3 regions of the Paenibacillus sp. J31P190 genome follow, and region 2 is predicted to be linked to each of the others. Evidence: riboswitches for the same ligand, from Rfam matches in the RefSeq annotation. Region 2 holds a riboswitch; each other region holds the start of a gene.
The links. A riboswitch is a leader RNA that binds a small molecule or an ion and turns the genes downstream of it on or off. The one in region 2 is predicted to bind cyclic di-GMP.
Positions count from the first base shown of each region.

Region 1 (4,364 bases), on a different contig from region 2:
TCTTTTTTACCGTGGACAACGTATCATTCGTTCCTGTACCTACTATGAGTGAAGCATCTACTTGCGCAGCCTCGCGAGCTGCTTGTGCCGTATCGAATAAGATCGCCATCTCCTCATTCGTAATCGTCGGCGATTCCCCTGTTGTCCCATTGACGACCAGTCCGTTTACCTCATCTTGAAATAAATTAAAAGCAAGATTATAAAAAGAGGATGCATCCACCTCGTATTCCTCATCAAACGGCGTAATAATGGGAACATAGATCCCGTGTAAGTCTTTCTCTCTTAACATTCCAATCATCTCCCAGTCCTCATTCATTTGTATATTCACTTTAGCATGGATCATTGGATCACAGTTAGCTATAATAAATGATAAGACTCATCAAAAATTTTGATAATAAAGCGAGGGGTTCCCATGGATTTAACCTATTTCCGAACCTTTCGGGAGGTTGCACGGAGAAAGAGCTTTACACGAGCTGCTGAAGAATTGGGCTATGCGCAATCGAGTATTACGATGCAAATACAGAAGTTGGAACGAGAATATGGAGTCCCTCTTTTCGAAAGATACGGGCGTCAGCTTCGGTTAACTGCACCCGGTGAAAGCTTGCTAAAGCTAGTCTTGCAAATGCTTGACCTCTATGATCAATCCAAAGAAATGATAACAAGCGAAGTCAGCGGAACACTGACGATCGGAACGATTAACTCACTCGCGGCTTATTATTTACCACCCTATTTACATGTGCTGAAACAACAATTTCCTGGACTGAATATCCAGCTCTTCCCTGATAGTGAAGCTTCCCTCATTACCAAAGTAAGAGATGGGGACTATGACATTGGACTCCTACTAGATCGTTATCCTGCAGATACCACACTTACCTGTACAAAGGTCAGGGAAGAACCTTTAGTTTTGGTGGCACCGCTTGGGCATCCGCTAACGAAACGAACACAAATACAGCTAACTGATTTTCAGCAAGCCGAATTTATCGTTACAGAAGAGGGCTGTATCTATCGAGGTATGTTTGAAAAGTTACTAAAAGATCATGCAGTCCCGCTTCAAATTGGTTTTGAACTCGGCAATTTAGAAACCATTAAACACTGCGTCATGAATGGGCTAGGTATCGCCCTGCTGCCCCAAATTGCAGTACAGAACGAACTGGAACAAGGAAAACTTGCCCATCTTCCTTTTTCACATTCAGACTTAAAATTAGACCTTCAACTGCTGCTTCACCCCAAAAAGTGGATGTCCCAGCCCTTGCAAACATTTATTCAACAACTGACACAAGGTTAACCTCATCCAGAAAGAAAAACGGATTAGAGTCGATCAGCAGCTTAGTGAAGTTTAGATGGGCTATACTGGCTACACGCCTAAAGGCTATTTGGCAAAATTATAGTTGTACTTCATTTCGAACCCATTTGTTGCGATTCGATTTTAGACCTCAATGTAGAGTAAGGTTGGCCGAATGAATCGACGATCTCTTTTCTATAAAAAAGCCATCAGAGTTCTCACATGCTAAGTTGCTTTATCTAGGCCCGTCGCTCTACACTGTAAGTTCTCCCACAGAAGAGAAAACAAACAACAGGAGGGAGTAAGCTTTGCATTGCTTTGATTTCCTCACCTAACCCAAAACATATTAATTATATAATCAAAAAAGAAGCTCTCCTTTTCGTAAAGGTAGAGCTTCTTCCGTTATGAACTATATGCGGATGTCGAGATTGCCACCCAAATGCGGTGTCGCTGAAGCGGTAACCAGCTGTTGGGATTTAGCAAAATCCTGTACTAAAGTACTAGATGAAGCTGCTTGCATATCACTTACTTTGCTTAAAAGCTGAATGCCAACGGCTTGCTTCAAAGCGTCTCCACCACTAATCGCAGTTAGAACACTATTGATATTCACGAGCACTCCTCCTCTCATCGTTCGGTAGCTGGCAAGCATACGGTGTAACCGAGTAGCCCCTATAGCTTTGCGTCTGTCGCTTTCGCGTCATTTGCCATTTCGCAGATGTTAGGCAGTACCTAGCACTTATCAAGTATAGAATATACTTACACAATTCGTCAATCCTCGCAATTCATTTTAAGCAGATACAGACCTACACACCAAACGCAGCAGGATTCGATCTCCAAGAACGAAGCAATTCCATGTCTTCTTGTTTGATTTTCCCCTTCTCCAGAGCCACTTCAAGCAGTGTAGAGTAGTTGGAAAGTGTGTACAGCGGCATATCAGCAGCTTGGAATGCATCGGTAGCTTTATCTAGCTGATAGGAGAAAATCGCGAGCACACCCAGCGCTACAGCGCCAGCTTCTTTGACAGCAATAGCTGCTTTCAAAGAACTGCCACCCGTAGAGATCAGATCCTCAATCACGATCACCTTTTGACCTGGTTTCACAGTACCTTCAATCAAGTTTTCCTTGCCATGTCCTTTGGCTTTATCACGAATGTAGATCATCGGGAGACCTAACTTCTGAGCAACCCAAGCGGCATGAGGAATGCCCGCTGTTGCCGTACCAGCAACAACCTCAGCATCCGGGAATTTCTCTTGAATCAAAGCTGCGAAGCCGTCGGCGATCGCTTCACGTATAGCTGGGTGTGACATCGTCAGACGATTGTCACAATAGATTGGCGACTTCAGGCCAGAAGTCCATGTAAAAGGCTGCTGCGGTCGAAGTGCCACCGCTTCTATATCTAATAATGACGCTGCAATATGCTGCGCGATTGTTTCGAGTTGACTCATGTTCCTACCACCGTTCCTTCCGTTGTTAGACCAAGCATGCTAAACGATTGAATCGATAATCGCTTCAATTGCTGCTCTTGGATCCGCTGCGCCTGTGATCGGTCGACCGATCACGACATAATCCGTCCCCTGCGCGAACGCCTCAACTGGCGTCATGATGCGCGATTGGTCGCCCACGTCGGCTCCCGCAGGGCGAATGCCTGGCGTCACGGTGACGAACCCGTCACCGCATGCTGCCTTAATCGCGGTCACCTCAAGCGGTGATGCGACGACACCCTGAAGCCCCGCAGCATGCGCCAAGCGGGCATAACGAATGACGGCCTGCTCAACCGTACCGGTCAGGCCGATCTCGTCATTCAGCACCTGTACACTGGTGCTGGTTAATTGTGTCACGCCGATAACGATCGGGCGCGAAGCACCTACAGCTAACCCCTTGTCGACACCCTCCAAGGCGGCTTCCATCATTTGCTTGCCTCCGGCAGCATGGACATTGAACACGTCAACCCCAAGGCGCGTCACGCTTTCTGCGCCGCCTTTGACCGTGTTCGGAATGTCATGCATCTTCACATCGAGGAACACCTTGTAGCCGCGATCCTTCAGACTCGCTACGAAGCCAGGACCCGCAGCATAGAACAGCTGCATGCCCACCTTCACGTAGCAAGGGATGCCTTCGAGCTGCTTGAGCAGCCCTTCAGCACCTTCTGCGTTCGCATAATCCAAAGCGACCATAATGCGTCCAGTAACATCTGTGCGAGTTAGTGTACTCAAGTTCGTCACTCTCCTTAGAGTTTTGCTTTAGCAAAACTGACTTCGTAAGCATAGTCTTAGACATGAATTGGCATTGCACGTGAGGAGAAGTTGATCGCTTCAAGCATATTAACAAGCGCTCTTACTGTATCAAGTGATGTCATACAAACCACACCGTTCTCAACCGCTTCACGACGAATGCGGAAGCCGTCACGCTCTGGCTCTTTACCTTTCGTCAGTGTGTTCACAACGAATTGTGCATCACCGCTGCGGATAAGATCCAGAATGTTAGGCGAACCTTCGCTCAGCTTGTGAACGGTCGTCACTGGAAGACCAGCTTGTTCGATCGCAGCTGCCGTTCCGCCTGTTGCAATGATTTTATATCCAAGTCGATAGAAGCCCTTTAAGATTTCAATCGCTTCTTCTTTATCTTTATCAGCTACTGTTACTACGACAGATCCTGCTGCAGGAATTTTCATCCCCGCTCCAATTAAGCCTTTATAGAGTGCTTTGGCAAAATTGATATCGCGCCCCATAACCTCGCCCGTCGATTTCATCTCAGGTCCGAGCGTCGTATCTACACGGCGCAGCTTCGCGAAGGAGAACACTGGCACTTTAACCGATACGTACTTGTCTTCCGGCCATAAACCGCCTTGGTAGCCCATATCAGCCAGCTTTTGTCCCATAATAACGCGTGTAGCCACGTTCGCCATCGGGATGTTCGTTACTTTGCTCAAGAAAGGCACGGTTCTGGAAGAGCGAGGGTTGACCTCGATCACATACACTTCATCGTTATGAATAACGAACTGGATGTTGACCAGACCAACTACGTTCAGCTCAAGGCCGATTTTCGTCGTAATGTCGATAATTTGTTGTTTAATCTCATCTGA
Region 1 is NZ_JCAUAS010000009.1:214,576-218,939, reverse strand. Features, by position in the region: gene dapA (4-hydroxy-tetrahydrodipicolinate synthase) at 1-289, opposite strand, end outside; gene AC58U0_RS18040 (LysR family transcriptional regulator) at 413-1,285, shown strand; gene AC58U0_RS18035 (putative motility protein) at 1,692-1,892, opposite strand; cyclic di-GMP riboswitch class I at 1,913-1,998, opposite strand; gene pyrE (orotate phosphoribosyltransferase) at 2,086-2,727, opposite strand; gene pyrF (orotidine-5'-phosphate decarboxylase) at 2,767-3,456, opposite strand; gene carB (carbamoyl-phosphate synthase large subunit) at 3,552-4,364, opposite strand, start outside.
Region 1: another riboswitch for cyclic di-GMP. It lies ahead of AC58U0_RS18035 (putative motility protein); the one in region 2 lies ahead of AC58U0_RS27750 (S-layer homology domain-containing protein).

Region 2 (4,364 bases):
TCAACAAAATCTGCTGAGAAAATCCTGCACCTAATCCAAAAAGACGGTTCTACGAAGTGTGAGTACCAACAGGAGAGAGACTTTATCATCCAGAGTCATATACGGCGTATACGTAACTGTAAGCAGGAACTGGAAGCCATAGAACAGCGGTTGGCGGTGCTGATGAAGGATACTATGTACAAACTAGAGTCCATGTATGGCATTGAGTTGGTCACAGCTGCAGGATTCATAGCCGAGATTGGAAATATCGACAGGTTTACAAGCCCTGAGAAGCTAGCCCGATTTACAGGAATTGCACCAATTCTAGTTGGTTCAGGCGACAGACATAAGCATTATAAGTGTAAGCAAGGTAACAGAAGGCTACACGAACTGTTTTACCGTCTGGCTTGCAGACAGATTAATGTAGCCAGAGGAAGCGGTAAGCCTAACAATCCCTACTACTATGAGTATTACCAACAGCGGTTGACGGCAGGAAAGACCAAGACACAGGCAATCATTTGTATAATGAGAAAGTTAGTTGATTTGGTGTATGCACTTATGAAGAAAAAGACGGAGTATAGCATGCCAGTCGTATTGAAACAGGCAGGATGATATAATTGGAACAGATGGGCGGCGATTGGAATACAGTCACCGTCCATTTTTACGAATTAACACGGTTAGTTAGCTAGGATACGTATAAGGGGACGTTAGGTAATCCGCAGAGTCAGAATGGGTATGCTTATGTGTGGAACAATCCTCTGAGGTATATTGATCCGAGTGGACATATTCCTACTGTGATGGAAGCCGCTGTAATGGCACAAAACATTTATGGTGCTACAGAAGACGACGTTCTAAATAAAACAACAGTTGCTGATAGACTGACAATAATTGACATTCTGACAAATGACGAGGGATTAAAAATAGGTGTATATTCAAGTGTCAAAGCAGATGGAACGACGGAATACTCACTAGTTAACAAAGGCACTAGCACAAGGGGGGATTGGGGCAATAATCTTCAACAACCATTTGGTTATTCAAATGACATGAAAGACTCGATTTCAAATTCCGAGTATTTTGTGGCTAACAATATGAATGCTGAAATAACGATGGTAGGGCATTCAAAAGGGGGAGCTGAGGCGGTTGCAAATGCAGTTGCCAACAATAAAAATGCTATTACATTTAATCCAGCAAAACCAGATTTAAGTGAATATGGTTTAAGTGACCTGGACTATACCGCCAGTGTAACGAATTATGTTGTTACGGGTGAAGTTTTAAACGGACTTTTTGGTGAAGTACCAACTGGGACAACGGCTTATAGTGGCAATAGCTAATCACTCGATGGATTCAGTAATAAGTGCTTTGTTGGAGGATGCTCGTAAATGAAAGTAAAAATATTTTTATTGCTAGGCATTCCATTATTTGTGGCATTTGTATCTGTGGCGTATTTTGCTTTTCCTTGGATTCTCATATTCATAGGAATTCATTCAGAACCAAACCCTCAACGCCCTGAAATCACATACGGAGAGTTTCCATATCGTTTGGAATATGAAATTAACGGAGAGCGAAAGGTTATTCAAGATACGTTAATATGTGAATTTGATGGTTTTGGTGCAGATGAAGGGCGTGGGAAATATCGCAAGTGGAAGAAACGATTGGCTAGCGGGAATGAGAGAATAACATTGCTAGAGGTCAATCAAACACAAGAAATATACTATTCTCCAGGTAGCCCAAACTATTATATGGGTGATTTGGAAAATAGCGAGGAGTATCGGCATGGTTTTCCCGATGCTTTAATTATTGAACGGAATGGTAGATTTACTAGTAATAGATTAATCCGTGCAGATGAATTACTTAATAAGTACCATATTAAATTGATAAGCTGGGACTCTACCCCACCAATCAAAAATACGTTTTCTAAATGATTCGTCCGAATCGCCTTGCGACTAACCCTCGCAAGGTTTTCTTTTTGTCTGCCGCAGTATCGCTAACAACACAAATAACCGCTCAGAGATTATGAGCGGCGGCTAGTCAAATTGCCCCCCCCTATTTTGTGTGAAATTACACACTTTGCAAATGGATTTCCTCTTTTTTGTAGAAATGTGTTGAAATTTGATGTTTTATGGAATAGTATGGAAAATAGTTGGTTCTATACGACTAGTAATAATGAGCGAATATACCCAATAACCAAGCATTAATGAACAAAGGCAAATTTATCGAAAGATAGAGACGCAAAGCCACGGGTCTAAGCCATGAGTCATGCCTCATGGGACGATAGCCGGGTTACCTTTAGGGGCTTGGTTTTTTATTGTCTAAAAAGAAAGGAAGGAAGTGCTTGATTTACATCATTTAGGAAGAGTGCGTTTGAAGAAGAAATTTTAAGCTCCAAATTATCTAATAACCAAGCAATAAACGAACAAAGGCAAACCCATTGAAAAATGGAGACGCAAAGCCACGGGTCTAAGCCATGAGTTATACCTCATGGGATGATAGCCGGGTCGCTCATTGGAGCTTGGTTATTTTTTGATAGATAAATTACTTACAGAAAAAGGAGTAGATGCTGTTTTGTTAAGATTCATGTCATTACGAAAGTTAAGCTTGTCAATTGCTGTTGTTATGGTTGCTACCCTGTTTATGCCGCTTATATCCTATGCTGCACAAACCATCTGGTTTACTTACAACCCGACTACAGGGAAATTAAGCGGTCAGGTGTATATTCATGATCCTAATAAGGTCTCGATTCAAGTTACTAGCCCTCAAGGAGTTACTAATGTAACCTATAGTACATACGGAACTGTTGTAGATACCACCTATGACGATAACAATGTTTTGTTGAAAGTGGTTAAGTATGATTTGAACTTAAATCCTAATAAAGCGCCTAGCCAAATCGTTATGAATGTATGTAACCAAACTACAGAGCTTAGTAAAAGTGTTTGGAGCGATTCAACGGTTTCCTATTATAGCCCAGACCGTTTTACAAGCGGAGCTTACAGATCGCCGGGGCACCAATACTTCTCAGAAATTCCTGCTGGATCCTACATGCCGAGCGGAGCTAAATTAGTATCTTTTACTCCTCTATTAGATGGGGATAACAGAGTCGAATTATATATGCCTTATGATAATAGTGTTTGGAATAGTAACATTGTCACGCAAATCGATAAGTCACAATTCACAATCTCTGATCTTGCATTAAAAGATACTACGACCAACGAATCTGTGAGTATAGGTAGTTTGAAATACGTAGGTAACTATTACTTTTATTTTGAAACTACAAGTAATCTGATTAAGAACCACAACTATGAGCTTAATCTTTCGAACACAAGTGGAGGCAATGAATTTCTGCTACCGGCTAGTGGGAACTATCTGGCTAAGTTATATCTAAGAAATGGCGATCTATTTCTTGGTAGTAGTGTTATGAATTTTTACCCGATCAATCTTGGAAACGGAACTCCAGGGGGTACCCCGAGTTATCATGGTACTGGATCGCCATACGGCACAATGGATAACTGTTCTGATCCAATAACGATTCCAGACAACGGGGATTCTGGTCCTGATCCTGGAGATAACAGTGAAGGTGGAAACGATACATCTCCAGTCGGGGGAAATACAGGACCTATAACTCCTGCACCGGGTACGGGGATAACAGATGGTAAAGATGGCGTAAAGCTTGATAAAGGAGCAGCGACCGTAACTAAAGATACCAATTCAGAAGGCAAACAGGTAACGAAAGTCGTTCTTGATGCCGACAAATTAGGAAAAGCCTTGGGTCTTCTCAAAGACAAGGACAAGGGTGCACAAACAGTAAGCCTAGAAATCGAAGGATCGGATCCGATATCTCAGGTTCAATTGCCAGTAGGCACACTAGCAGATTCATTTAAAGACTCTTCCGCAGTTATTTCCATTAAAAATGAATCGGCAAGCTATAATTTGCCTATAAAATTAATAGATTTAACTTTGCTAGCTACTCAATTGGGGGCTTCATTGAAAGATGTTGTTCTAACCATTCAAATCGAGATAGTTACAGGGAGCAAAGCTGAACAAATAGAAAACAAAGCTAAAAGCCTGAACGTCAAATTGTTAACAGACCTAGTCGACTTCAGTATTACTGCTGAGGCGAATGGCAAGAAACATGAGATGAATAACTTTGGCAGCATATATGTGACTAGAACCATAACAGTTCCTCAAGTTTTAAATGAAAATCGTTCTTCCGCAGTTACCTTTGATGAAACAACCGGTAAATTAATGTTTGTACCGGCTATATTTACAACGATCAACGGTAAGACGGAAGTTACGATAAAGCGAAATTCAAATAGTATCTACACCGTTGTTCAAGGGCTACAAACCTTCAAAGATTTAAGTGGGCATTGGGCAAAAGAAGATGTAGAGTT
Region 2 is NZ_JCAUAS010000020.1:104,291-108,654, reverse strand. Features, by position in the region: gene AC58U0_RS27765 (transposase) at 1-591, shown strand, start outside; gene AC58U0_RS27760 (Tle-like phospholipase domain-containing protein) at 792-1,310, shown strand; gene AC58U0_RS27755 (hypothetical protein) at 1,359-1,901, shown strand; cyclic di-GMP riboswitch class I at 2,173-2,267, shown strand; cyclic di-GMP riboswitch class I at 2,388-2,482, shown strand; gene AC58U0_RS27750 (S-layer homology domain-containing protein) at 2,500-4,364, shown strand, end outside.

Region 3 (4,364 bases), on a different contig from region 2:
GCCTTTGACAGCCAACAGGCCGAATAGTCCGGTTAGCATGTCGCCGCCGACCCCGTCAACCGCCAGCACGATGTCTTCTCCGGCTGCTTTGCGGACCTCAGCTTGCCAGCCATCCACGTCGGTTGCGATTACGTTTCCGCCAGGCAGCTGCCTTTCCAAATGTTCGCCTGAATGGGTGGAGCGTACAAGGCGAATGGGGTCGATTCCCTGCTGAAGGGCAAAGTAAGTGATCATTTTGGCCACAGAAGATGATGCGCCGGTCTGAATCAGCCGCCTCGGGCGCGGCTCTAGTTCACGCAAGCCCGCTCGAAGCACATGCCGGGCTGTGATGGTATTGATGAGCAGCTGGGTCGCGATTTCGTCTGACATCTCATCGGGCAATGCCACCAGAGCCTGGGCAGGCACAGCTACATAGCTCTGCCATGCTCCCGGGTAGAAGAACGCCACGCGCATGCCCATCGTCAAACCTGTTCCATCCAGTGCACCCGGCGCGGCATCCTCGATGACTCCTGCCGCCTCGAGGCCAGGCAACCGACCTTCGGGCAGCTTTTCCGACGAATCGGACTTTGCGGCAATCAGCTGGAGATCACCTGGATGAATCACGCTCCTTGTGATCCTGACCAGCACATCGCCTTCGGCAAGTGGTTGGTCAAAAGTTGCGGACTCCACCTGAAGAACCTCTTTAGGATCGCCGAAGCGATACTGGATGATGCGTTTTCCTATGCGTGTCATATCTCATTCTCCTTGACTACAGGGATTGGAAAGTAAACGAATCTTCTATTTCCATCCCTTTATTTTCATTTTTTATCATTGGTTTTCGGCCAATCAGACGTTCAAGATCTCCGGATATCTCCGAAAATTCTCCGCTGTTGATCGCTTTGACTCAACCTAAGAAGAAATCAATCAGCAAAGGGGCAAAACAACGAAACTGGAATTTTCTTTTCGTACCTTTTATGAACCTATGATCGACCGAAGCCCTTTCAATTCAAGCTTGCATTTAAGGATGCATGGTTAGCGATGACAAGTAGAAGTTTGCAGTTGCGTTAGCGTATCACCCCTTAAATGTTGCTTCAAACACTGAATTTCTCCAAGAGATTTAAATTCAACCCAGCGAGAGGACCGCCTATTTGCTGAAGACTACCGCCTTGGCTTAAGGATCCAAGATCAATGCATGCAAAACCAAATCCCTCCCAGATTTCTTGGAAAACTTGTTTTGTCGGGCTGTCGTCTCCAGATACGAAAAGGACCGTCTTCGGCTTCTTTTCCGTATAATCCTGAATCCATTGCATCGGAACTGTGTTGAAAGCTTTGATTACACGAGCGCCCGGAGCATATTGCGCTACGATTTCACTGGAATTCACTTCTGACAAGTCACCAAGGGAATCCATATTGTCAAAACGGTTGGTAGCATCAATAAGAACGCGGCCTGTCCAATCAGGAACCATAGACAAAGCTGCAGGAACTTGCGACCACATTACGCTCAAAATGACGTAGTCCTGATCAGCTGCTTCTGACGGCGTTCCAGATTTCGCGCCAGCACCGAGCGAACTTACCAGCTCCGACAACGTTTCGGGACCACGGCTATTACTCAGCATGACTTCGTGGCCGTGCAGCAACAGATGCTTCGCAAGCGTTTGAGCAACGACTCCTGCTCCAATAAAGCCAAATTTCATTACGCACCCCCAGGTATTATCTAATTTATTTTATCGAGTCGTAACTGAAACCGTTACAGTTACAATATAATTTAAAAAAGGCAGCAATTTTTTTGAATCTGAAACAAGTGCCCCTCATTCACTACATCAACCGCTCGATATACGTCAAGCATGGTTATGCGACGGCACCATTCCGGATCCTATCAACTAGCACAATTTTTATATTCCCTTTACCAGCCATCACGGGCAATTTCGACTGAAATTCTGCTTTGATATCTTATTCCCCTCCAGTTCTCCAAATAACAAAAACACGACCCATAGGCCGTGTTTTTGTTATTTTGGGTAACCCGGCGGTCAAACTTGAACAGTGAGAAGATCTGTGGCTTTGTGTCACTGCCTTTCGGCCAGTTTCGCCTTTATCTAATTTTCAAGAAATCTATTTTGTAAAAATCCTCATATTAGTCTCGTTATTGTTCTTCAATAGGGATATTCTTTACTTCGCATACCCATACAATTCTTCGTCCTTTAGATTAGGTGTAGGACCCAAAATATTTTCTAAAGATGATTCCATCGGAAGACCATTCTCTGCTTTGAACACCCAGTCATGATTAGCTAGTGCGGCTTTTCCTAGTGAAATCAAATCTGAACCTGCCTCCAGCGCCCTTTCGGCATCCTCTGGCTGATCCAGTTGCCCATTAGCAATAACAGTCGTATCTCCATATTTTTTTGCTAATTCAGCTAGTGTTGAACCGCTATCCCCGAAGGCCGGTAAATGGGCATTATATTCAACGGTGTGGATATAATCGGGCTTTTCTGCGCCAATGGCTTCGAAAATGATTCGGGCGTCTTCTTCACCGTTCGCCCACTTGTGCGCAAAGTAATTGGATTTAGCCTGCGATATTCGAACGCCGACAACAAAATGTTGACCAACTTTCTCCTTGACGGCTCTAATAACTTCGGCGATTATACGCACACGGTTCTCAGTTGATCCGCCATATTCATCTTGACGTAGATTTGTGAAATCTGTCAAAAATTCGTCCAATAAATAACCGCTTGCCCCGTGAATCTCTACCCCGTCGAACCCTGCTTGTTCAGCTCTTAAAGCTGCTTCCGCAAAACTGGCTATGATAGCTTTGATTTCTTCTAGTGTAAGTTCCTTCGGCGTTACATACTCGCCTTCACCTCCAAATGCTGGTGATTGCTCACCTAAAGGCTTTACAGCCGAAGGAGCCACTGACCCATTTTTATAAATATTACCCATATTGAGAGCACCAGTATGGGCAATTTGCAATATAATTTTACCACCCTTAGCATGAACAGCTTCAGTTACTTGTTTCCATGCTCCGACATGCTCAACATTTGCGATTCCTGGTTGAAAATAAAATCCTTGACTGTATTCTTCATCTGTGTATGTTCCTTCGGTAATCACAAGACCAAATCCACCCGCAGCATAGCTTTCATAATATCGGGCCATTCTATCGGTTGCATTTCCATTCTTTTCGGCAGAAACGCGAGTCATCGGGGCAACTACTACTCGGTTTTTCAAGGTAAGATTTCCTAGATTATATGTGGAAAGAAGTTTTTTAGTTGTTTTCATGATAAGTATCTCCTTTTATGTCAATAAGTTATTTTTCCAAAAAAATCACTAAGTCTCCAAGGTCTACGGCTCGACAATAATTTCTCCAATGAATTATTAATAATCTGTTTCTAAGTTCAAGGATCTATACAAGAACTCTCACGTTTTGCAACAGCCTTACCCGTTAAAATATTCATCAAATATTTGATTAGTTAATTTGCTGTCCCATTTACCAACAGGTTCAAGCCAGCAAAGAATTCGCTCCTCAATTAAACTTGTAAACTGTTCCTCATATTCATTACGATATGGCCTCCTTTATTTTCGGAAGCATCTTACTTTTAATTTATGCTTCACACAAGACTCATTATGAAGCATAAGCCCCAAATTGAATAGTACTTACTTTTGTGTTATATAGTAACCAAAAAGTTATAATTTTGTCTTTCAAGGGGGGATTGCAACAAATAATCCTATTAGCCAAGTTTAATACCAATCGACGCATTATCGTCAGGCGTTCCTAACCAATAGCCATATGCTATTGCTACTTTAACAAAATGTTGTAAAGCTTCTGGCGTAGGAGGACCTGGTTTCACATTCTCCACAGGAACACCAATTTCGTTGAAGAATTCTCCCATATTCACTGTCGATACTACCAGCAATTTTACTGTTTCATTTGAGGAGTTTCTCCATGCGTGTTTCACTTGTCCCGGAATATCAAGAGTATCGCCAGCTTTTACTGTTTTCCAACTGTCTTCCGTAAACGCCTCAAGTTCCCCTGTTAGAACAACAAAAGTTTCACGATCATCATGACTATGAACAGGTACAATAACACCTGGTGGAACTTCTGCCTTCATTAAGGAGTAATCCTTATTTACCGTTAAATCTGTTACGAGTTGAATTTGTGGTCCCATTACATCTAGTACTTTTGACATATATATTTCCTCCTAATTTTTATTGTATTTTGATACCTCTTCATTATAGGGTTGAGCTTTCATTTTTTCTGTATTCCATCTTACAGTTTAATAATTAATCTTTAATTATCAGCACTGAATAATTAATTATATTTTTCAATTCTGTTGAAGGTATTAGCCTAACTTAATATCAATCGTAGCATTATCGAATCCGTGGTCCCATTACAT
Region 3 is NZ_JCAUAS010000015.1:29,518-33,881, forward strand. Features, by position in the region: gene AC58U0_RS23465 (alcohol dehydrogenase catalytic domain-containing protein) at 1-732, opposite strand, end outside; gene AC58U0_RS23470 (NADPH-dependent F420 reductase) at 1,071-1,673, opposite strand; cyclic di-GMP riboswitch class I at 1,991-2,077, opposite strand; gene AC58U0_RS23475 (oxidoreductase) at 2,146-3,249, opposite strand; gene AC58U0_RS23480 (cupin domain-containing protein) at 3,699-4,157, opposite strand.
Region 3: another riboswitch for cyclic di-GMP. It lies ahead of AC58U0_RS23470 (NADPH-dependent F420 reductase); the one in region 2 lies ahead of AC58U0_RS27750 (S-layer homology domain-containing protein).